Regions from separate parts of the Amorphus sp. MBR-141 genome, predicted to be linked through region 2. Evidence: predicted binding sites of a transcription regulator. Region 2 holds the regulator's gene; each other region holds the start of a gene.
What was found. The regulator PhoB, encoded in region 2, activates phosphate uptake and scavenging genes when phosphate is short. The targets are predictions, from matches to a motif close to TGTCATNNANCTGTCAT.
Positions count from the first base shown of each region.

Region 1: ACSSVZ_RS08890 (alkaline phosphatase) is a predicted target of PhoB. The motif match lies at 3,115-3,131, and genes of this name have one in related genera.
Region 3: ACSSVZ_RS16990 (esterase-like activity of phytase family protein) is a predicted target of PhoB. The motif match lies at 5,556-5,572, and genes of this name have one in related genera.

Region 1 covers NZ_JBRJGW010000005.1:162,739-170,503, reverse strand. Annotated here, with positions in the region: gene ACSSVZ_RS08905 (FtsX-like permease family protein) at 1-308, opposite strand, end outside; gene ACSSVZ_RS08900 (ABC transporter ATP-binding protein) at 301-984, opposite strand; gene ACSSVZ_RS08895 (hypothetical protein) at 986-1,444, opposite strand; gene ACSSVZ_RS08890 (alkaline phosphatase) at 1,531-3,033, opposite strand; gene ACSSVZ_RS08885 (hemerythrin domain-containing protein) at 3,297-3,866, opposite strand; gene ACSSVZ_RS08880 (DUF5993 family protein) at 3,991-4,146, shown strand; gene ACSSVZ_RS08875 (disulfide bond formation protein B) at 4,156-4,713, shown strand; gene ACSSVZ_RS08870 (efflux RND transporter periplasmic adaptor subunit) at 4,921-6,048, shown strand; gene ACSSVZ_RS08865 (efflux RND transporter permease subunit) at 6,048-7,765, shown strand, end outside.
Region 2 covers NZ_JBRJGW010000003.1:297,889-305,653, reverse strand. Annotated here, with positions in the region: gene pstC (phosphate ABC transporter permease subunit PstC) at 1-1,329, shown strand, start outside; gene pstA (phosphate ABC transporter permease PstA) at 1,330-2,610, shown strand; gene pstB (phosphate ABC transporter ATP-binding protein PstB) at 2,705-3,499, shown strand; gene phoU (phosphate signaling complex protein PhoU) at 3,691-4,410, shown strand; gene phoB (phosphate regulon transcriptional regulator PhoB) at 4,433-5,134, shown strand; gene ACSSVZ_RS06235 (GcrA family cell cycle regulator) at 5,361-5,963, opposite strand; gene ACSSVZ_RS06230 (acetylornithine transaminase) at 6,330-7,535, shown strand; gene argF (ornithine carbamoyltransferase) at 7,532-7,765, shown strand, end outside.
Region 3 covers NZ_JBRJGW010000012.1:145,978-153,742, reverse strand. Annotated here, with positions in the region: gene ACSSVZ_RS17020 (HupE/UreJ family protein) at 1-209, opposite strand, end outside; gene ACSSVZ_RS17015 (SDR family oxidoreductase) at 384-1,283, opposite strand; gene ACSSVZ_RS17010 (winged helix-turn-helix transcriptional regulator) at 1,491-1,889, shown strand; gene ACSSVZ_RS17005 (anti-sigma factor) at 1,908-2,615, opposite strand; gene ACSSVZ_RS17000 (sigma-70 family RNA polymerase sigma factor) at 2,612-3,199, opposite strand; gene ACSSVZ_RS16995 (DUF4394 domain-containing protein) at 3,384-4,166, shown strand; gene ACSSVZ_RS16990 (esterase-like activity of phytase family protein) at 4,384-5,484, opposite strand; gene ACSSVZ_RS16985 (hypothetical protein) at 5,765-6,100, shown strand; gene ACSSVZ_RS16980 (helix-turn-helix domain-containing protein) at 6,238-6,546, shown strand; gene ACSSVZ_RS16975 (ABC transporter substrate-binding protein) at 6,902-7,765, shown strand, end outside.

The sequences.
Region 1 (7,765 bases), on a different contig from region 2:
AGCTCGCTGCCGGGGGCGGCGACAATGAGGTCGAACTTCTCCGCGGCGCGCGCCGTGCCCTGGCGCAGGCCGCGCTCCTGGGCGATCAACCCGACGCCGATGCCGATCGACACGGCGATCAGCGCCACGAACAGCAGGTTGGTCCAGCGAAAGCGCCAGAGCAGCGCCCGCACCAGCGCGAACGGCCGGTAGCCGGCGATCACCCCCGCCCCCACCACCAGCGCCGGCAGCAGCAGGAGGACCAGCACCACGGCATCCTGGGCATCGGCCGGAAGCCCCGCCCACAGGTCGAGGAGCGCGTCAGGCATCGGCGGCCCCCTCCACCAGCCGGCCGTCGACCACGTCGACGAGCCGGTCCATGCGGGCGTGCAGCGCCGGATCGTGGCTGACGGCGATCAGCGTCGTGCCGCCGTCGCGCGCCAGCCGCACGAGATCGTCGATCAGCGCGTCGGCGGCGGCCCGGTCGAGGCTCGCCGTCGGCTCGTCGGCGAGGACGATGGCCGGATCGGTGGCCAGCGCCCGGGCGACCGCCACCCGCTGGCGCTCGCCGCCGGAAAAGCTCGCGACGCTGCGGGTTCCGCGCGTGCCGATGCCCAGCCGGTCGAGGACGGCGCAGGCCCGCGCGTCGATGGCGGCACGGCGGCGGCGCGGCGCATAGGCGCCGGCGAGGGCGGCATTGGCCAGCGGCGTCAGCTCCTCGAACAGCAGATAGTCCTGGAACACCATGCCGATGCGATCGCGGCGGAAGGCCGAGCGGCCGCCGTCCGACAGCGCCGCGATGTCCGTCTCTCCCCACCGCACCGTGCCGGAGGCCGCCGTCACCAGTCCGGCGAGCGCATGCAGCAGCGTCGACTTGCCGGCCCCCGACGGCCCGCGCACGCCGATCGTCTCGCCCGCCGCCACCCGCAGCCGGCCGACCGACAGGATCGTCCGGTTGCCGTCGCCGGTGACCGTCAGCCCGTCGATGGCGAGCGGAAGGCCCACCTCAGACGCGCTCGAAGGTGGCGTCGACGATCCGCACGCGGCTGACGAAGCCCGTCTCCGGATCCTTGAAGGTGCCGAGTTCGAGCCGCCCGCGGGCGACGATCTCGACGTTGAAGGGGATCACGTCGACCACCCGCTTGGCGTAGACGGCGAGGATGTCGTCGGGCCACTGGGCCTCGGATTCGCAGAACGGGCAGACCGCCATCGGCCGCGCCGTCAGCACGAAGAAGGTGGACTCCGCCTTCAGCGGCGGCGCCATGAAGCCGCGGAAGGCGACGCGGTCGCCGTCGAGCGCCTCGGCGGCGCTGGAGAACACGAAGCCCTTGTCGTAGAGCGCGCGGATGCGCAGCGGCTCGGCGTCGGCGCGGGCGAGCCGCGGCAGCGCCGTCATGCCCGCCAGGGCTACGAGAAAACGTCTCCGGTCCATCGATTGCGCCTCGCTGCTGCTCGCATCGCCCATAGCGGATCTCCGTGACAGAACGGAGAAAGGCCCGCCGAAGCGGGCCTTTCCGAGCCGTCGTGTCCGGTCGGAGGTCGGCGCCGACCCTACTGGGCCGCACCGCCGTTGGCGGCGTAGTTCATCACGTGGAAGATGTAGTTCTGCTCGATCATGCCGTCGAACAGGTGCGCCCACGGACCCTTGGCGAACACCGCGACGTCCTCGCCCGAATGGGTCTCCGACGACATCGGGATCAGCGCCTGCTGGACGTAGTCCTTGTCGGTCGCCTCTTCCTGGGTGAGCTCGGCGCGCGAGCCCGTGTAGTCGTTGCCTTCCTGCTTCAGCACCGAGCCAACGCCGTTCAGGTAGCCCACCACCGTGTAGGGCTTGCCGTCGGCGGCCAGCTCCGGCTCGTCGGTGTGCTTGATGCCTTCCTTGGCGACGCCCATGCACAGGCCGTTGATGGCCGAACCACGGCCGCAGTAGCCGTTGAAGGCGATCGCGTGCTCGTGGTCGGCGGTGACGATGATCAGCGTGTCGGCGTCGTCGGTCAGCTCGTCGGCGGCGGCGACGGCCTTGGCGAACTCGACGCCGTCGGTGAGCGCGCGGAAGACGTTGCCGTCATGGTTGGCGTGGTCGACGCGGCCGGACTCGATCTCGAGGTAGTAGCCGCCTTCGTTCTTGGAGAGGTACTCGATGGCCGCCTTGGTCATCTCGGTGAGCGACGGCTCGTCGGCTTCGGTGCGGTCGATCTCGTACTTCATGTGGCTGCTTTCCAGCAGCGCCAGCACCGGGGTCTTGCCGTCGAGGTCGAGGGCGTCCACCGTCTCGGTGTTCCAGGCGTACTGGATGCCGGCATCCTGGGCCGCCTGGACGAGGTTCTTGCCGTCCTTGCGCTTGCCGCCCTTGCCTTCTTCATCCGTCGCGTCGCTCGGCAGGAAGTAGCCGCGGCCGCCGCCCATGGCGAAGTCGATCGTGCCGTTCTGCATCGCCTGCAGCAGCTGCGTGGCGATGTCCATGCAGTCGCCGTCCGCCTCGGCTTCCCAGTCGCGGTTCGCCGTCTTGGCGTACACCGCCGCCGGGGTGGCGTGGGTGATGCGGGCGGTCGACACGACGCCGACGGCCTTGCCCTCGCCGCTGGCGATCTCGGAGAAGGTCGTCAGGCCGTTGCCCTTTTCCGACGCGCAGTCCTCGTGGATGGCGTTCTCGTTCAGGTTGATGGTGTTGAAGCGCTGCTTGACGCCGGTGTTCATCGAGCCGGCGGTCGGCGCGGAATCGGGCGTCTGGGCGTTGATGTTGTAGGTCTTCACCAGCGCGACGTTCGGGAAGGCTTCGTAGGGAAGCACGTTCTCTTCGCCGAGCATGCCCTTCTGCTGGCCATCATAGAGGCGCACGGCGTAGTTGGTGCCGATGCCGTTGCCGTCGGCGATGAACAGGATGACGTTCTTCGCCTTGCCGGTGTTGATCTGGCGGGAGGCCATCTCCTCGATGCGCGACTGGGCATCGGTGTACCACTGGCTGTCCTTCTGGGCGATGGACGTGTCCTGAGCGAAGGCGGCGGTCGACACGAGGCCGAGCGCGACGGTCGAAAGAAGGGCGTGACGGTACATGGCGGGCTCCTGGGCTCAAGTCCGGGTCTGGACTGTTGCCGGGCAGGTACACCCCGGACGTGACACTCTCGCGCCAGTTCGATGACAAGCGAATGACGAATACTTCCCCGCCAAGTCTTCCCCTGGATTTCCCGGCCCGCGTTCCTAGTTGAATTCTAAACTGCCAACAGATCTCGTCAGATGAATATTATAACATTACGATTCATCGACGCGAGTGCTTGCGGCGACCCGGTCCGGGACAGCGTCGCGCCTGTCCGCTACGCTCAGCCGAGCGACCCTTCGCCGTGCTCCAGCAGCACCGGGATGACAATTTCCTCCTCGTCGGTCAGATGCCGGTCGAGAAACCCTTCGAGCCGCGCCAGCGTCTCCACCAGGCGCCCGTCCTCGCCCCCTGTCACGGCGCTGGCCTGCAGCGCGCCCAGCAGTGCGTTCGCCTCGTTCGTGAAGGTCGTCAGATGCCCGTCGAGGGCGACGTGGTCGCGGTCGAGCAGCTCGAAGCCCGCGGCGAGGCGCGGCTCCTTCGCGGCCAGCAGCGGGAAATAGTGCGCGTCCTCGACGTGGTGATGCTCGTGCAGCTGGTTCACCAGGAACCCGCCGAATCGCGACAGCCGCTTTCCGTATTCCTCCGGCGCGATGCCCGCATCGACCAGCGCCCGCCCATCCTCGCCGAGCTGGGTGAGCAGCTGGCGGAACATCAGGTGCCGCTCCAGCCAGAACTGGGTCAGCCCGCCCATCGGCGTGCCGCCCGCCCAGCCTTCCCGCGGATATTTCTCCAGAAGCACCCGCAGCGCGTCCGGCAGGCCCGACCGGGCCTCGAGATCGTCGGTCGTCATTGGCGGTCCTCTTGTTGCAGCCGTCCCGTCCCGGTGTTTAGGTCACCGGACCGCTGCGGGACGAAGGCCGAATCTCGGCCCGATGGATTCTCGGCCCGATATAAGAGTGGAAGAGGAAAAACCCATGATGGCACTGCCCTTTTTCGGAATCCTGCTGGCTTGCATCCTTGCCTGGATGAACGCGCGGCTGCCGGCGGTGTGGACCGTGATCGCGACCATCGTGCTCACGCTCGTCCTGTTCCGCTTCCATGCCACCGACGCCATCAACATCGACCTGTAGGGCAAGGCCATGTTCGGATACCTCGCCCGTCCCCTGAACGCCCTCGGCCTCCTCGCCATCTCCGGCGTGCTGCTGGTGGCCTTCTTCGAGCAACTCGTCTACGGCGAACTGCCCTGCCCGCTGTGCCTTCTGCAGCGCGTCGGCTTCGTCATCGTCGGCGCCGGTCTGGCGCTCAACGTGCTGTGCGGGCCGCGCCCGGCCCACTACGGGCTGATGCTGCTGGGCGCGTTCGTCGGCGCCGCCGTCGCGCTTCGCCAGATCGCGCTGCACGTGGTGCCGGGCACCGGGGCCTACGGCGACCCGTTCCTCGGCCTGCACTATTACACCTGGGCGTTCATCGTGTTCGCCCTTGTCGTGGCCGGTTCGGGGCTGATGCTGCTCCTGGAAAGCCAGTTCTCCGGCACCCGGCGGGACCGCGGCGGCCTCGGCTCCATCGCCGTCGGACTGTTCGCCCTGGTCGTGCTGGCCAACGGCGTGTCCACGGTGCTCGAATGCGGCGGCGGCCTCTGCCCGGACAACCCGACCAGCTACCAGCTGCTCGACCAGTTCCGCGCGCCTTCCCAGTAGGGCGCGCGGCCTGCAGCGCCTGTCCGTGGCAGACGTCGAACACAGACTTCAATGCCGACTTCAAATATGAGTGCGTGCGCAAATTCGCCCGCGAAGCGCTCAGAGAGTTATGATATCTGTTCCAACGTGCTCGTGCCTGATGTGTTCGCCCCGCGCCTGACGTCGATGCGGAGGGAGGACGCCTGAATTCGCGACTGGCGGAGGCGAATGGGACTTCTTAGGCAACTCCTCATCGTGCTCGTCCTGGCCGGCGCCGGCTACGGCGGATACCTTCTCTACAACACCTACTTTCAACCTTCGGACGAGACGGCCGATGCCGCTCCCAAGCGCGGAGCCCAGGTGGTGTCCGTGGAGGTCGCTCCGGCCCGGGTCGCCACCCTCGATCGCAAGGTCGAGGCCGTCGGCACAACCCGCGCGCTCCAGTCCATCGACATCGTGCCCTCCGCCGAGGGCCGCATCACCTCCATCAACATCACCCCCGGCCAGGAGATCAAGGCCGGCAGCGTGATCGCCCAGCTCGACGACGAGATGGAGGTCGCCACCCTCCAGGAGGTCAAGTCGGCCGTGGAGGAGAAGCAGCGGGCGCTCGAACGCGCCCAGACCCTCATCCGCTCCAACACCATCAGCCAGGCCAGCCTCGAGCAGCTCCGCTCGGGCAATGCCGTGGCCCAGGCGGCGCTGGCCCGCGCCGAGCGCAGTTTCGCCGACCGCACCATCCGCGCCCCGTTCGACGGCGTCCTCGGCATCACCTCGGTGGATCTCGGCGCCCGGGTCGACACCGACACCGTGCTGACGACGCTCGACGACCTGAGCGAGGTGGAGATCGAGTTCCGCCTTCCCGAAACCGTCTACGGCCAGATCAGCGCCGGCCAGGCGATCGAGGCGACCAGCGCGGCGTTCCCGGACCGGCGCTTCACCGGCAAGGTCGACGCGATCGACAGCCGCATCGACCAGACCTCGCGGTCGTTCCGGGTCAGGGCCCGCCTGCCCAACGAGGATCGCGTGCTGCCGGTCGGCATGTTCATGCGCCTCGACCTGAACCTCGCCTCCCGCCAGGGCATCGTCGTGCCGGAGGAAGCGCTGCTGGTTCAGGGTCCCGCGACCTATCTCTACGTCATCGAGGACGGCGTCGCGCGCCAGCAGAAGGTCGAGACCGGCCAGCGCCGCAATGGCGACGTGGAGATCGTCGAGGGCGTCGCCGAGGGCGACGTGATCGCGACGCGGGGCATCCAGTCGCTGCGCGACGGCAGCAAGGTGAAGATCCTCAACGGCACCGCCGAGGCCCCCGGCCGCCCGAGCGCGGGCGACATGCGCACGGGGGGGCGTCGGGGCTGATGTCGCTCTCCGACCTGTCGATCCGTCGTCCGGTCCTCGCCGCGGTCGCGAGCCTCCTGATCATCGTGTTCGGCATCGGCGCGCTGACGCGGATCCCGATCCGCGAACTGCCCAACATCGACACCGCGGTGGTGACGGTGTCGACCAGCTACACTGGCGCCTCCCCCGAGATCATCGACACCGACATCACCGAGATCGTCGAAGGCTCGGTCGCCGGCATCGCCGGGGTGAAGACGATCTCCTCCCAGAGCCGGCGCGGCCAGAGCCGCGTCACCATCGAATTCAACGTCGACCGGGAGATCGACGAGGCGGCCAACGACGTGCGTGACGCCGTCGCGCGGGTCCGCTCCGACCTGCCGGTCGACGCCGACGAGCCGCAGATCGTCAAGAACGATTCCGACAGCGACCCGGTGATGCGGCTGGCCGTCACCAGCGACCGGATGAGCGCGGCGGAGATCACCGACTACGTCGATCGCTACGTGGTCGACCGGCTGGCCACCGTCAGCGGCGTCGCCAACGTCGACATCTACGGCGCCCGGCCGTTCGCGGTCCGCGTCTGGCTCGACCGGCGGGCACTGGCGGCCCGCAACCTCACCGTCGCCGACGTCGAGGCGGGCCTCAAGCGGGCCAACGTCGAGCTGCCGGCCGGCGAGATCGAAACGGCGGCGCGCCAGTTCACCGTCCGCCTGGACAGCCGCATTCCGTCCGTCGAGGCGTTCCGCGACGTCGTCATCGATCGCGTGGCCGGCTATCCGATCCGCCTCTCCGACGTGGCCCAGGTGGTCGGCGGTGTCGAGGACGAAAGCACCGTCGTCCGCAACAACGGCGAGGTTGCGGTCGGGCTTGCGGTCATCCGCCAGAGCCAGTCCAACACCATCGCCATTTCCAACGCCGTGCGCGCCGAGATCGACTCGCTTGCGCGCACCCTGCCTGAGGGGATGGTGATCGAGGTGTCGTCGGACGACGCCATCTTCGTCGCCGCCTCGATCAAGGAGGTGGTCACCGCGCTCGGCATCTCGCTGGTGCTGGTGGTGCTGGTCATCCTGGTGTTCCTGATGTCGTGGCGGGCGACGCTCGTCCCGGCGATCACCATTCCGATCGCGCTCATCGGCACCTTCGTCCTGATCAGCGCGATGGGCTTCTCCATCAACGTGCTGACGCTGCTGGCGCTCCTGCTCGCCATCGGCCTGGTCGTCGACGACGCCATCGTCGTGCTGGAGAACATCCAGCGCCGCATCGATCTCGGCGAAACGCCGCTGGTCGCCGCGACGCTCGGCACCCGCCAGGTGACGTTCGCGGTGATCGCCACCTCGTTCACCCTGGTCGCCGTCTTCGTGCCGCTGTCGTTCCTGCAGGGCCAGGTCGGCAAGCTGTTCGTCGAGTTCGGGCTGGTGATGGCCGGCGCCGTCATCATCTCCACCTTCGTGGCGCTGACCGCCTGCCCGGCGCTCGCCTCGAAGGTGCTCCGGGCCAAGCGCGCCAGGCCCGGCGACGTCGCGGGCGCGCCGGCGCGCGAGGGCTTCCTGCTGCGCCGCTTCCGCCGCCTGCTGGTCGCCTGCGTGCGGATGCCGCTCGTCGTCATCGCGGTGGCGCTCGCCGTCGCCTTCGCCGGCGCGATGGTGTTCGTGACGCTGCCCCAGGAGCTGACGCCGAGCGAAGACCGCGGCGTCGTGTTCATTCCCCTCACCGCGCCCCAGGGCAGCACCGTGGAGTTCAC
Region 2 (7,765 bases):
TTCGTTGGCCGGACGACTGGATCTCGATTTGCTGCGCAGTCGCAAGAGAAGATCCATTCGCTTCCGTCCTATCACGGCGCCTTCGTCGCCGTCTGGGTCGGCATCCCGGCGCTGATCCTGCTGCTGTTCTGGGTCGGTCTGCAGGGCTCGGCAATCGACCACCTGCTGCTCGGCAGCCTGCCGGCGCAGATGACCGACGGAGCGTCGCCGTCGCAGCTGAACCTCTACATCCAGGAAATCCACAACGTCACCACCGGCCGGGTGTTCGGCGAGCCGGCTCCGGAGATCAAGGCCGCCGCGGAGCGCTTCGTCCGCTGGCAGGAAATCGCGCACTGGGCGATGGTCGTCGTGATCCTGGCGCTCATGATCCTGGCCATGATGGTCGCCCGGTCGCGCCTGTCGTCGCGGTTCCGTGCCAGAAACAACGTCGAGCGCATCGTTTCCGGCCTGATGATCTTCTGCGCCGCCCTGGCCATCCTGACCACGCTCGGCATCATCGGCTCGCTCCTCTTCGAGGCCTGGGCGTTCTTCCAGATGGTCTCGATCCATGAGTTCCTGTTCGGCCTGAACTGGGAGCCGCAGATCCCCATCCGCGCGGACCAGATCGCCGCCGCGGGCGCCTTCGGGGCCGTCCCGGTGTTCACCGGTACGCTGCTCATCGCCTCCATCGCCATGCTGGTGGCGACCCCGATCGGCCTTCTCACCGCCATCTACCTGGTCGAGTACGCCAACGATCGGGTAAGGGCGACCGTGAAGCCGATCATGGAGATCCTCGCCGGGGTGCCGACGGTGGTGTACGGCTTCTTCGCCGTACTGATCGTCGCGCCGGCGGTGCGCGAGTTCGGGTCCGCCATGGGGCTGGCGGTGTCGCCGAACAGCGCGCTGGCCGCCGGCGGCGTGATGGGGATCATGATCATCCCGTTCATTTCCTCGCTGTCCGACGACGCGCTGAATGCGGTGCCGCGGGCGATGCGGGACGGTTCGCTGGCGATGGGGTCGACCCGCAGCGAGACGATGCTGAACGTGCTGTTGCCGGCGGCGCTGCCGGGCATCATGGGTGGCATCCTGCTGGCCCTCAGCCGGGCCATCGGCGAGACGATGATCGTCGTGATGGCCGCCGGCCTGATCGCCAATCTGACCTTCAATCCCGTCGACAGCGTCACCACGGTGACGGTTCAGATCGTGACCCTCCTCATCGGAGACACGTCCTTCGACAGTCCCAAGACGCTGGCCGCGTTCGCACTGGGCCTGGTTCTTTTCATCATCACGCTGTGCCTCAACGTTCTGGCGATCCGGATCGTCCAGAAATACCGCGAGAAGTACGATTAGATGAGCACGACAGACAACACGGACGGCTTCTGGCAGAGCAAGGAAGCCGTGGCGCGCCGGAAGAAGCGCCACGGGGCCGACAGGCGCCTCCAGATCTTCGGGATCGCCGCGATCTCGACCGCCATCGGGCTGCTCGGCATCCTGATCGTGTCGCTGGTATCGACGGGCTATCAGGCGTTCGTCCAGACCCAGATCGCCCTGACGATCGAGATCGATCCGGCGGAGATCGATGCCGCCGACCCGTCCAAGGGGGATTACCGCGACATTATCATGCGGGCCCTGCAGGCCGAGTTCCCGGACATCGACCAGAGCGAGTACCGCGAACTCGAGCAGATGATGACGCGCAATGCGCGGTTCCTCGTGCGGGACCGCGTCATTGCCGATCCGTCGCTGATCGGCCGCAAGGTGACCTTCGACATCCCGGTGGCCGATCCCATCGACCAGTTGAACAAGGGGGTCATCTCGGCGGATACGCCGGAGGACCGGCGTCGCGTGTCCGATGTCCAGGTCCGGCTGTTCAACGAGCTGGAGGAGCGCGGGCTGGTGTCCACGCCCTTCAACTGGGGCCTCTTCTTCAACGCCGACAGCCGCTTTCCCGAGCTCGCCGGTCTGTCGGGGGCGATCGTCGGATCCTTCTACGCCCTGCTCGTCTGCTTCTTCATCAGCTTCCCCGTCGGGATCGCGGCGGCCATCTATCTGGAGGAGTTCGCCCCGAAGAACCGGATAACCGACGTCATCGAGGTGAACATCAACAACCTGGCGGCGGTGCCCTCGGTGGTGTTCGGCCTGCTGGGCCTGGCGGTCTTCCTGAATTTCTTCGGGCTGCCCCGATCGGCGCCGCTGGTCGGCGGCATGGTTCTCTCGCTGATGACGCTGCCCACCATGATCATCGTCACCCGAGCGGCGCTGAAGGCGGTGCCCCCGTCGATCCGCGAGGGAGGGCTCGGCATGGGCGCATCGAAGCACCAGGTGGTGATGCACCACGTGCTGCCGCTGGCGCTGCCCGGGATCCTGACGGGCACCATCCTCGGCCTGGCCCAGGCGCTGGGCGAAACGGCGCCGCTGTTGCTGATCGGCATGAACGCCTTCATCACCAGCCCGCCTGGCGGGATCCTCGACCCGGCAACGGCGTTGCCGACGCAGATCTTCATCTGGGCCGACAGCCCGGAACGCGGTTTCATGGCGCGGACCTCGGCGGCGATCCTCGTGCTGCTCGGCTTCCTGATCGTGATGAACATGATCGCGATATTTTTGCGCAGCAAGCTTGAGCGGCGCTGGTAATCGAACCGAGGATGGCGACCGGGACCGGGCCAGCCTCGCAAGTGACGGGAGAGTGGTGATGAGTGCAGTGGCAGTCGAAGCGAAGGAAAAGGTGATGGTGGAGACCGTCCGGACGCCGGACGCGCAGCCGCGGCCGGTGAAGATCAAGGCCTCGGGCGTCGATGTGTTCTACGGCGCGAAGCAGGCCCTGTACGGGGTCTCCATCGACATTCCCGAGCGGGCGGTGACGTCCTTCATCGGCCCGTCGGGTTGCGGCAAGTCGACGTTCCTGCGCTGTTTCAACCGCATGAACGACACCATCGACAGCTGCCGGGTCGAGGGCGAGATGCTGATCTCGGACACCAACATCTACGATCCGCGCCTCGACGTGGTCGAGCTGCGGGCGCGCGTCGGCATGGTGTTCCAGAAGCCGAACCCGTTCCCGAAGTCGATCTGGGACAACATCGCCTACGGCCCGAAGATCCACGGCCTCGCCCGCTCGAAGGCGGACTTCGAGGAGATCGTCGAGAAGAGCCTGCAGAAGGCGGGCCTGTGGAACGAGGTGAAGGACAGGCTGCACGAGGCCGGCACCGGCCTGTCGGGCGGCCAGCAGCAGCGCCTGTGCATCGCCCGCGCCATCGCGGTGAACCCGGAAGTGATCCTGATGGACGAGCCGTGCTCGGCCCTCGACCCGATCGCCACCGCCAAGGTGGAGGAGCTGATCGACGAGCTGCGCGAGAACTACACGATCGTCATCGTCACCCATTCGATGCAGCAGGCGGCGCGCGTCTCCCAGCGCACGGCGTTCTTCCATCTCGGGCTGCTGGTCGAGGAGGGGCCCACCAACTTCGTCTTCACCAGCCCGAAGGAAACGCGCACCCAGGACTACATCACCGGCCGCTTCGGCTGAGCGGCCGGGCCGGGGGCGGCCCGGTCGGCCCGGTCCCGCGCCGGGTCGCGCGCAACGGCCGCGGTTTGTGATTGCAGGTCGCCCGGACCTGGAGTCATCGTCATCGCGGGTCATCAGGCGAGCACATCCGCGCCGCCCGGATCAGCCCGATCCGAGCGGGGCGTGCTCCGGCGAACGAAGAAGAAACCGACATGAGCGACCACATCACCGGAGCCTACGACGAGGAACTGCGCGACCTGGTCGGCCGCATCGCCGAAATGGGCGGGCTGGCCGAGCGGCTGGTCTCCGAGGCGGTGACGGCGCTGGCCAAGATCGACATCGCCCGGGCCCAGGGCGTCATCCTCCAGGACCACCGCCTCGACGAGATGCAGCGGCAGGTGGAGGAGCGCGCCATCAGCGTCATCGCGCGCCGCCAGCCGGTCGCCAAGGACCTGCGCGAGATCATCGCGGCGCTCAGGGTGTCGAGCGACCTGGAACGGGTCGGCGATCTTGCCAAGAACATCGCCAAGCGGGTGATCGCGCTGCAGGGCCAGTTCCACTCGAAGCGGCTGATCTTCGGGGTCGAGCACATCTCGGAGATCACGCTGGAGCAGCTGAAGGCGGTGATCGACGCCTACACGGCCCAGGATCTCGAGGCGGCCCATGCGGTGCGCAACCGCGACGACGAGATCGACGCCATGTACACCTCGCTGTTCCGCGAACTCCTGACCTACATGATGGAGGATCCGCGCAACATCACCTTCTGCACCCATCTCCTCTTCTGCGCGAAGAACATCGAGCGGATCGGCGATCACGCGACCAACATCGCCGAAAACATCCACTTCATGGTCACCGGCGAGCAGCCGCAGGAGGAACGACCCAAGCATGATGAATCAAGCTATATCCCGGCCAATTACAGCGCAGACGATTGAGCAGGAACGGGGGCGTGCGCTCATGCCGAAGGTCTTGATCGTCGAGGACGAGGAATCGCTGACGCTGCTGCTGCGCTACAACCTGGAGGCGGAAGGCTACGCGGTCGACGCCTGCGCGCGCGGCGACGACGCCGAGATCCGGCTGCGGGAGAGCGTGCCGGACGTGCTCATCCTCGACTGGATGCTGCCGGGCCTGTCCGGCATCGAGCTGTGCCGGCGGCTGCGCAACCGCGCCCAGACCGAGAAGCTGCCGGTCATCATGCTGACGGCGCGGGGCGAGGAAGCCGAACGCATCCGCGGCCTGTCGACCGGCGCCGACGACTACATGGTGAAGCCGTTCTCCGTGCCGGAGCTGATGGCGCGGATCCGGGCGATCCTGCGCCGCAGCAAGCCGGCGGTGGTGTCGGGCATGCTGTCGGCGGGCGACATCGAGCTCGACCGCACCACCCACCGGGTGCGCCGGGCCGGCCGCGAGATCCATCTCGGGCCGACCGAGTTCCGCCTGCTGGAGTTCCTGATGCAGTCGCCGGGCCGGGTGTTCTCCCGCGAGCAGCTGCTCGACGGGGTGTGGGGCCACGACGTCTATGTCGACGAGCGCACCGTGGACGTGCACGTCGGCCGGCTGCGCAAGGCGATCAACCGCGGCAAGGCGCTCGATCCGATCCGCACGGTGCGCGGGGCGGGCTATGCCTTCAACGACCAGTTCGCCGTCCTGGAGAAATAGCCGGAGCCGGAGCGGCGGGGGCGGCGCGCCGATGGCGGGCGGCCGCCGTCGTGCCGGACGCGTCGTCCTTCCAGGCACGGCGCCGGGCACGAAAAATCCCGGCGCCGCGGCGCCGGGATCTGGCAGGCTCAGGACGGGCGGCCGGGCCAGAGCCACGTCCGATCAGGCGGTCACACCTGATCGACTGGACGTGGCCCCATACCCGCTACCCGGGCTGCGGCGCCGGTCAGCGGCTGCCGCTGCCACCGCCGCCGGAGCGGGACTTGCGGCGATCGGGCGCCGGCTGGTAGGCGACCCGCGAATGGGCGTTGCAGTAGGGCTGGCCGGGCGTCGACTCGCGGCCGCAGAAGGCGAAGTCGTCGCTGCCCGGATCGCCCATCGGCCAGCGGCAGGTGTGCTCGTTGAGCTCCATCAGCGTCTTGCGCTCGCCGAACGGGACGACTTCGGCCGACATCGCCGCGGTCGGCGCCAGCTGGGTTTCCATCTCGGCCTGGGCGACGATCTTCAGCGCGGTGTTGCCGACGAGACGGGTCTGGCGGGAGATCGCCGCGCCGCCGCCGCCACCGCCACTGGTGGTCGCGCCGCCGCCGTTGCCCCCGACGCGGCCGCCGCTCGGCTTGGAGGCCGGGCGCGGCTTGCGCGGCCGGGACGCGCCCGGCGCCTTGGCGCGACCGGACAGGCCGAGGCGATGGATCTTGCCGATCACCGCGTTGCGGGTGATACCTCCCAGCTGTCCGGCGATCTGACTCGCGCTCAGCCCCTCGGCCCAGAGTTTCTCGAGGAGCGAAACGCGTTCTTCAGTCCAGGACATCGGTGTGTCGTCGGCCATCTCGGGACCTCCGTCTGTGGCTCGCAGAATCCTTCGGCCTCGCGGACAACGCCGCGTGTGTGCGCCGATGCGGGTCTGGGTGGGGCCGTGCACGATATGTCGTGCCTTAACGATTTAGATACTACAACATCACGCGAATCGATGACAAGATTCAGCTGATCCAGGTGGCCTGCGGCGCGTCGGTTTTCCCCAACCGAATTCCCGCCGCCGCAGCCATGCGGGAACCCTGCCGGAAGGCCGTCGGACATTGACAGCGGGCGGCGTTCCTCGAATATAGAAAGCTTTCCATCGTGCCGCCTCTTGGCGGCACGATTTGTTTTTCGGGTGCCAACAATCCGACCGCGGCACCTAAACTTGAGAGAACCAATGACAACGTCGGCCCTGTACAAGACCTATGCGCGCGCTGATCTCTCGTTCGAGAGCGGCGAGGGTGCCTGGCTCAACGGGTCCGACGGCCGACGATATCTCGATTTCGGCTCGGGCATCGCCGTGACCGCGCTCGGTCACGCCCATCCCCACCTGGTCGAAACCATGACCGCCATGGCCAGCAAGGTCTGGCACACCTCGAACGTGTTCCGGATTCCCGAGCAGGAGCGGTTCGCCGAGCGCCTGTGCGCGGCGACCTTCGCCGACCGCGTTTTCGTGACCAACTCCGGCACCGAGGCGACCGAGGCGGCGATCAAGACGGCGCGGCGCTACCACTTCGCCAACGGCGCGCCGAACCGCTACCGGATCGTCACCTTCGAAGGGGCCTTCCACGGCCGCACCATGGCCGCCATCGCGGCCGGCGGCACGGCGAAGTACCTGGAAGGCTTCGGCCCGCCGATGGAGGGCTTCGACCATGTGCCGTTCGGCGACTTCGAGGCCGTGAAGGCGGCCGTCGGCCCCGACACGGCGGCGGTGATGATCGAGCCGGTGCAGGGCGAGGGCGGCATCCGCCCGTTCGCCAACGAGTTCATGCGCAAGCTGCGCGAGCTGTGCGACGAGACCGGCACGCTGCTCGTCCTCGACGAGGTGCAGACCGGCATCGGCCGCACCGGCAAGCTGTTCGCCTACGAGTGGTCGGGGATCACCCCGGACGTGATGGCGATCGCCAAGGGCGTCGGCGGCGGCTTCCCGCTGGGCGCGTGCCTGGCGACGGCCGAGGTGGGCGACGCCATGGTGCCGGGCACCCATGGCTCCACCTATGGCGGCAACGCGCTCGCCTGCGCGATCGGCAATGCCGTGCTCGACGTGGTGCTGGCACCCGGCTTTCTCGACCAGGTGGCCGAGAAAGGCCTGATCTTGAAACAGAAGCTCGCAGCGGTGGTGGATTCCCATCCGAGCATCTTCGAAAGCGTGCGCGGCGAGGGCCTGATGCTGGGCCTGAAATGCCGGGCTCCGTCCGGCGACGTGGTGCTGGCGGCGCGCAAGGCGGGTCTCGTCACCATCGGCGCGGGCGACAACGTCGTCCGTCTGCTGCCGCCGCTGGTGGTGACCGCGGCGGAGATCGACGAAGCCATCAACCGCCTCGACGACGCCGCGACGGCGCTGGAGGCGAGCGAACTGACCAAGGCCGGGGGTACGGCATGACGACGAACGGCAAGACACGGCACTTTCTCGACCTGGACGTCCTCTCCAAGGATGTGCTGCGGGGGATCATCGACAACAGCCGCGCCATGAAGGGCACCCGCGACGGCGCCCGCCGCGGCCACGGACCGTTGGCCGGCCGCGTGCTGGCGATGGTGTTCGAGCGTCCGTCGACCCGCACCCGCGTCTCGTTCGACGTGGCGATGCGCGAGCTCGGCGGCGAGACGATCATG
Region 3 (7,765 bases), on a different contig from region 2:
GAGCGGCCGCCCATCTGGGCGCCCCAGAGACCGACGGCGAACATCGCCAGGAAATGGTCCGGCCCCGACAGCGGATGCTTGAAGCCGCTGCCGAACCCGCCCGCGGCCCCCTGGATGATGTGGGCGTGGGCGGCGCGCGGCAGGACGCACAGGACGGCGGCAAGCGCCGCACACCGCAGGGCGATCGAAAGGCTGGTGCGTGGGTTCATCGGAACGCTCTGGCAAAATTGCACACGGGAAGGGTCGTCGAAGGCGGAAGGATTCGCCGCCTTGCGCGTCACCTGCACGTTACAAAGTTACAGATATTGAGGCGTTCCTGTGGCGCCTTCCCCGCGAGATACGTTTCCCGCCGGCCCGCATCGACGGCCGGCCGGCGGGACCCGTCAGGCCGCGCCGGCCTGCTTCCCGGCCTGCATCAGCGTGGTCGCCACCATGTCCGGCATCGACGCCGTCGGCCGGCCGATCAGGCGCCCGAGCTCGCCGCTGTCGTCGTAGAGGCCGCCAACGGCGGCGCCGGCGTCGGAATCGGCGAGCAGCGAGGCAACGTGGGCCGGCAGGCCCGCCCCGAGGAGCGCCTGCTCGTAGGCCTGCGGCGTCAGGTCGCGATAGGGAATCTCCCGACCGGTCCGGGCGGAGATCTCGGCAGCGAGCTCGGCGAGCGTGTAGGCGGTGTCGCCGGCCAGCTCGTAGGTTCGACCCGCCTGATCGCTTGCCGACGTCAGGACGGCGACGGCGGCGTCGGCATAGTCGGCGCGGGCGGCCGAGGCGATCCGTCCCTCGCCCGCCGCGCCGAACAGGGCGCCGTGCTGCAAGGCCGCCGGCACCGCGGCCATGTGGTTCTCCGTGTACCAGCCGTTGCGCAGCAGCACGAACGGCACGCCCGAGGCGCGCAGCAGCGCCTCCGTCTCGCTGTGCTCGCGGCCGAGCGCGAGCGGCGACGTGTCGGCGCGCAGCAGGCTCGTGTAGGCCATCAGCGACACGCCCGCGGCGCGCGCCGCCTCGATCGCGTTGCGATGCTGGGGCACCCGCTGGCCGACCTCGCTGGAGGAGATCAGCAGCACCCTGTCGACCCCGTCGAAGGCCGCGGCCAGCGTCTCCGGCCGATCGTAGTCGGCGACGCGCACCTCGGCGCCCCGGTCCACGAGGTCGCCAACGGCCTCGGGCCGGCGCGCGGCGGCAATGACCGCTCCGCCCGGGCCGGCGACGAGCAGGCGCTCGACCACCAGCCGCCCGAGCGCGCCGCTCGCGCCGGTGACGAGGATCGTCGGCTTCGATGTCGTCATGTCAGTGCTCCATCCTGGACTTGATCCGAGTGAAGGTCTCAAATAGAGACCTGTCGTATCGTCCGGAAGGAGGCATCATTTCGTGCCCAGGTTACCTGCAGGGAACCCGCTGTGAGTGCGCTGGCGGATCCGCGCCGTTCACCATCCGACCGCGGGGTCGCACCCGATCGCGCCGGGGCCTTCCCGATCGACGGGTTCGCCCCGGGCGTGGAGCCGCGGCGCCCGACCCGGCTCGCCGAATGGCAGGCCGCCGGGTTCGACGCCTCGACGTGCCCGGTACGGGACGTGCTCGACCACATCGGCGACAAGTGGACGTCGCTGATCCTGCTGGTGCTGGCCGATGCGCCGCTCCGCTTTTCCGCCATCCGGCGCGCCGTGCCCGACATCTCCAAGCGCATGCTGACCCAGACGCTGCGCACCCTGGAGCGCGACGGCCTGGTCACCCGGCACGTCTTCCCGACCAAGCCGCCGAGCGTCGAATACCGGCTGTCGCCGCTGGGGCATTCGGTCGTCACCCCGCTGGTCGCCCTGGTCGACTGGGCGAACCACCATCACGACGACGTCCGCGCGGCCCGCCAACGGTTCGACGAAACCGCCGGCGGCTGAAGGCGGGACAGGCGGGCCTCAGGTCTGCGGGGCGGCGAAGCCCTTGGCGAGGATCGGCCCCGTCGGCCGCCCGGTCGGCGAGCCCCCTGCCCGCTCCAGGGTGATTTCGTAGAGCTGGTTGCCGGTCGGCGCCGGCAGGTCGGACCAGCGCAGCGTGGAGGCCCGTGCGGCCTCGACCAGCCCGAGCGAGACCGGGCCGCGATCCTGCGACGGCAGCGTCCAGACCTGCATCACCTGGCCGGCCGGCACCTCGAGATCCGACAGGAACCGCACCGTGGCGGTATCGTTGCCGAAGTCCTCGACCACCGCCGTCGGGGCCCCCTCGGAATCCAGCAGCACGGCGATCACCATCGGTTCGGGCGTGCTGACGAGCGTGCCGAGGCCGACGCCCACGCCGAGCGCCACGATCGCCGCGGCGGCCGCGGTCGTCCAGCGGCGCTGGCGCTGCGGAAGGTTCTGGTTGGCGGCCGCCGGAACCGGGGCGTCGGCCGGCGCATCGCCGCCGTCCGCCGTCGCCACCGCGGCCGCGACCCGGGCCCGGAAATCCTCCGGCAGGTCGACGGACGGCGCCGTCAGGTCGAGCGCGAGAAAGCGATCCCGCACCCGGCCGACGGTGCGCGCGGCGGCGGCGTCGGTTGCGATCAGCCGTTCGACTTCCGCCGCCTCCGCCGCGTCGAGAAGCCCGAGAACGTAGTCCTCCGCGAGGTCTTCGATCGGTCGCGTCATGACAGACACTCCCTCAGGCTGAGGAGCCCGCGCCGAATCCACGACTTGGCGGTGCCGAGCGGCACGCGCTGGAGGGCCGCGATCTCCCCGTGGCTGTAGCCGCCGACGTGCGCGAGCAGGATGCAGCGCCGGGTTTCCGGCTCGAGCGCCTCGAGGCAGGCGCGCAGGCCGTCACTGCCGGGCAGCCCCTGCCAGACGTCCGGCGAAGCGGCCTCCTGCCGGGCGTCCTGCATGGCGGTGAGGTCTTCCGGCGCGACGATGGCGAGCCGGCGGCCGTCGCGCAGGATGTTCAGGCAGCGGTTGCGCAGCACGGCATAGATCCAGCCCCGGGCGGAGCCGTGCTCGGCCCGGAACTGACCGGCTTTCTGCCAGATCCGCACCATGGCGTCCTGCAGCGCCTCCTCGGCGAGCTCGTCGCGCTGCAGCATCCGCCGCGCCAGTCCGAGCAGCCTGCCGCCTTCGGTATCGAGGATGATGCCCAGCCCGGACTGGTCGCCGCGGGCGCACGCCTCCAGCGCGGACGAGAGCCGGGACTCCGCCATCGGCACGCTGTCGAGGGGAGTGGTCCGATCGGCCGGGCTCATGCTCCGCTCTATCGCACGTGTGTTCGTCACCCGTCCAGATTCCTTCTTCCGTCTGACCGGCAGACACGCCAGCCCGGCGAACGGATGCAAAAAAGTTTCGCCTGCTGCATCCACCCGGCCGTCCGCCGTGTCTTCAGGGTCGAAGCTCCGCAATCCTGCAGCTTCGGAACCTGGAGAAATTCAGATGACCCGTTTCGTGCTCCTGTCGACGACCGCCCTGTTCGTCACCACCACCGCGCTCAGCGCCGCGCCCGCCATCGGACTGAGCGGCGACAAGACGCTGGTCATGTTCGACACCGACACGCTCGAGGTTTCGGGCACCATGGAAGCATCCGGGGTCAACAAGCTGGTCGGCATCGACCTGCGGCCCTCCAACAACACGCTGATCGGCGTGACGCCGGACAGCGTCGTCGTCTCCATCGACCCGAAGACCGGCAAGGCGACGACGCTGTCGACGATGGACAAGAAGCTGCCGATGACCGACGCGCCGGTGATCGTCGACTTCAATCCGATGGCCGACAAGCTGCGCTACATGACCGGCACCACCAACCACCGGGTCGACGTCGACACCGGGGCGGTGACCGTCGACGGCAGCCTGGCCTTCGAGGAGAAGGACATGCACGCCGGCGAGGCTCCGAACATCGTGGCCGCCGCCTACATCAACGCCTACGGCAAGCCGGACAAGACGGCGATGTACGACGTCGACGCCACCATCGGGGCGCTGATCCGGCAGACCTCGCCGAACGACGGCACGCTCGCCGCCATCGGCAAGTTCGGCATCGCCGACCCGGGCGCGGTCTACGCCTTCGACGTCGCCACCGACGCCGACATGGACAACACCGCCTGGCTCGTCACCGGCAACATGCTCTACGAGGTCGACCTCGAGAGCGGCAAGGCCGAGGGCAAGGGTGCCATCGAGGGCGCCGACGGCGAGATCCGCGACATCACCATCATGCCGGCCATGTGATGCGGCTGCCGGGCCAAGGCGGCCCGGTGCCCGCACCCGCGCGTGATCCCGTCACGCCACGCAGGGGGCATCCGGCCCCCTGCTCCCGCCGGGTTCGCGTCCCGGGGTGCGCCCGGGGCGCCGTCAGGCCGGCGCCCGTCGTCTCTCTCTCCACCGGCCGCAGCCGTTCTTTCCGTCGGCCGCAGCCGTGCGGCGTGCATCCGGATCAGCCGATCCGCTACTTCGCCGTCAGCGCGAACAGCAGGATCTGCGTCGGGCGATCGAAGTCGTTGTCCTCGATCATCACGAGGCTCCGGGCGCCGTCCGGCAGCTCCGGCCCGAACGCCAGCACCTCGTGGCTGCCGATCCGCTCGACCCCCTTCTGGCCGCGCAGCGTGTCGAGATCGAGCACCAGCGTCTTGGCGACCGGCGTCTCGTCGCCGGTGAGCGCGTCGACGTCCTTCACGTCGCTGGCGCCGTCCGTTGACACCTCGAAGATCTCCACCGGCCGCGAGCCGGCGCCGCCGGTGACGCCCTGGGCGTACTGCCGCTCGACGGACAGGAACCGGCCCGGCTCCAGCACCAGCAGGTCGTTGAGGCCGCGGCCGTAGCCGCCGTCGGCCGGCTGCGGCGCGATGGTCATCGTCCCGACCGTGTAGACGTACTCGGCCTGCTTGGCACCGGTCCGGGGATCGAGGACGAGGATGCGGGCGGTCGATTCCGTCTTCGGGTCGTACGCGGCCGCGTCCTGGCCGAGCGGCTTCTCGAAGGCCGCGTAGAGCGTCGCCTTGTCGTCGGTCAGGACCAGGGATTCGAAGCCGCCGGAGTTGCGCGCGCCGCGGCCCTCCTTCAGGCGTGGGTCGTAGCGCGCGGCGTCGAGCGGCAGCGCGGCGACGAAGGTGCCGTCGGCCTTGTAGCGGCGGATGAAGGCGGGGAACGTGTCGCCGACCGGCTCGGCAGCGATCAGCAGGTCGCCGTTGTCCAGGATCACCAGACCCTCGGGATCGACGGAGCCGTCGGGGAACGGCTGCTGGTCGATGTCCTTGATCAGCACCGACGACTTCACCTCCACGTCGCCCTCGTCGAGCGTCCCGTCGGAGAGGTCGATCGCGATCGTGTGGAAGCGGGCGTTCTTCAGGTCGTCGCCGACGCCGTAGAACAGCTTCGCTTGCGGGTCGTAGGCGACGCCGGAAATGCCGCCGAAGGTCTGGCCGTCGACGACGAGATCCTGGGGCAGTTCGATCACGCCGCGGAATTCCAGCGCGACGGTGGGGGTCTCGGCGATCGCCGGAGCGGCGGCGGCGAGCACGATCGTGGATGTCAGCAGGGTGCGCAGCATGGCTGTCTCCGGAGGATGTCGTGAACTCCCCTGGAGATCGCACCGATCGATGTCGGCGCCGCGACAACGCCGCGACGGTTCGGTAACAGCCGCTCGTCCCCCGGCGCTTTCGACCGATCTTGCCCGCGCCGTGGGCAACCACTAGCGTGGAGGACAATCAGGGGAATGCCGGAGGCTTCGGGGGCGAGGGCCGACCAGGCATGAGGACGCGGCAATGCGGAGCGAGCGGCATGGTCCGGAACGATCGACTGAGCCCCGCCCCGGCGCGCCCGGCGGGCCGATGAGGGATCCGGACGGCACGCACGTGCGCCGGAACGGCCGGCCGGAGGTTGCGGGCGGGCCGGCAAGGCGGCTGCCGACGACCGCCGCCTTGCCGCTCCCGCACCGGGCCTACCGGTCGGGTGCGCTTGGAGCCGGGGCCCTCGGCACCGGCGCCATCGGAGCCCTGGCGCTCGGATCGCTTGCCGTCGGCGCCGTCGCCATCGGCGCCTTTGCCATCGGCCGGCTCTCGGTCCGGCGGGCGCGGATCGGCGAGGCCGAGATCGGCCGCCTCAGGATCGATCGCCTCGAGGTCGGCACCATCGTGCCGGCGGCGGCGAGACGGCGACATGGCTGAGACATGCCGATGCAGGCCGTCGTTCGCCATGCCCGCTTTGCCGGCCCCTTCCGGGCGCGCGTCGATCCTGCAGGACGGGATCGAAGCCGCCAACGTGACGATCGCGAGCCCGTTCGGCTCCTTCCTGCGGAGATGCCATGCGCGAGACCGGTGACCGCTCCATGAAACCCGTACAGATCCGCATGGCCCGCGCCGCGCTCGGTTGGGCGCCGGAGGAACTCGCCGGCCGCGTCGGGCTGCAGGCGAACGACATCGAGCGGCTCGAACAGGGCGGCGACGGCGATCCGGCCGTCGCGGAGCGGCTGCGCACCGCCTTCGAGGCCGAGGGCGTCGTCTTTCTCGACGCCGACGAGACCGGCGGCCCCGGCGTTCGTGCCCAGGACGCCCCTCTCCCGTCGTGCGAAGGCATCCATCCCGAAGATCTCAACGCCTCCAACGACGGCTGACTCACCGGTGCTCCCCGAGGAATGCCGCCCGCGTCCATGACCGCGGCGGTGCGCCGCGCGGAGCCAGCGCCCGGACTGCCCAATTCCGCGTCGTGTCGCGCCGGTGATCACGGCGGTTGTCGATCGAGATAGTTTAGGCATAAAATAATTTCGACGGCAGATCCCGGCCGCGTCGACCCCTCGGTCGCCGCACCCGCGCGGAGCTGCCGTCGGGGCCTGCGCGCCGGTCAGGGAGAACGCCGGACGCAGCCCCCGCGCATGCCGACGCACCGCCGACCCGATCCGGCCCGCCCGTCCGTTGTCGGGCCGGCGCCGTTCCAGAGCGAAACAGCATCACCCGCGGAGACCCGTTCCCATGCCATCCATCCGGACCACCGTTCTAGGCCTCGCAATGGCCGCGACCCTCACCGGCACGGCGCTTGCCCAGTCTGCCGATGACAAGCTCACCGTCGGGCTGATGTTCACGCTGTCGGGCCCGGCCGCCATCCTCGGCGAACAGGCCCGCGACGGCTTCCTGCTGGCCGTGGAGGACAAGGGCGGCAAGCTCGGCGGCGTCGAGACCGAAGTCATTTCCATCGACGACGAGCTGAAGCCCGACGTCGCGGTGAACAAGGCCAAGGAACTGGTCGAGCGCGACAAGGCGAACTTCGTCGTCGGCCCGATCTTCTCCAACATCCTGATGGCCATCGCCAAGCCGGTGACCGAATCCGAGACGTTCCTGATCAGCCCGAACGCGGGCACGTCGGTGCTCGCCGGTCCGGGCTGCAACGAATACCTGTTCGTCTCGTCCTACCAGAACGACCAGGTGCACGAGGTGCTCGGCAAGTACGCCCAGGACGAAGGCTTCAAGAAGGTCTTCCTGATGGCGCCGAACTACCAGGCCGGCAAGGACGCGCTGGCGGGCTTCAAGCACTCCTACAGCGGCGAGATCGCCGACGAGGTCTACACCCCGCTCGGCCAGCTCGACTTTTCCGCCGAACTCGCCCGCATCGCGGCCGCCAAGCCGGACGCCGTCTACACCTTCATGCCGGGCGGCATGGGCGTGAACCTGGTGAAGCAGTATCGTCAGGCCGGGCTGGAGACGATCCCGTTCCTGTCCGCCTTCACCGTCGACGAGACCACCCTGCCCGCCCAGCAGGACGCCGCCGTAGGCTTCTTCGGCGGCGCCAACTGGGCCCCGGACATGGACCTGCCCCAGTCGAAGGCCTTCGTGAAGAAG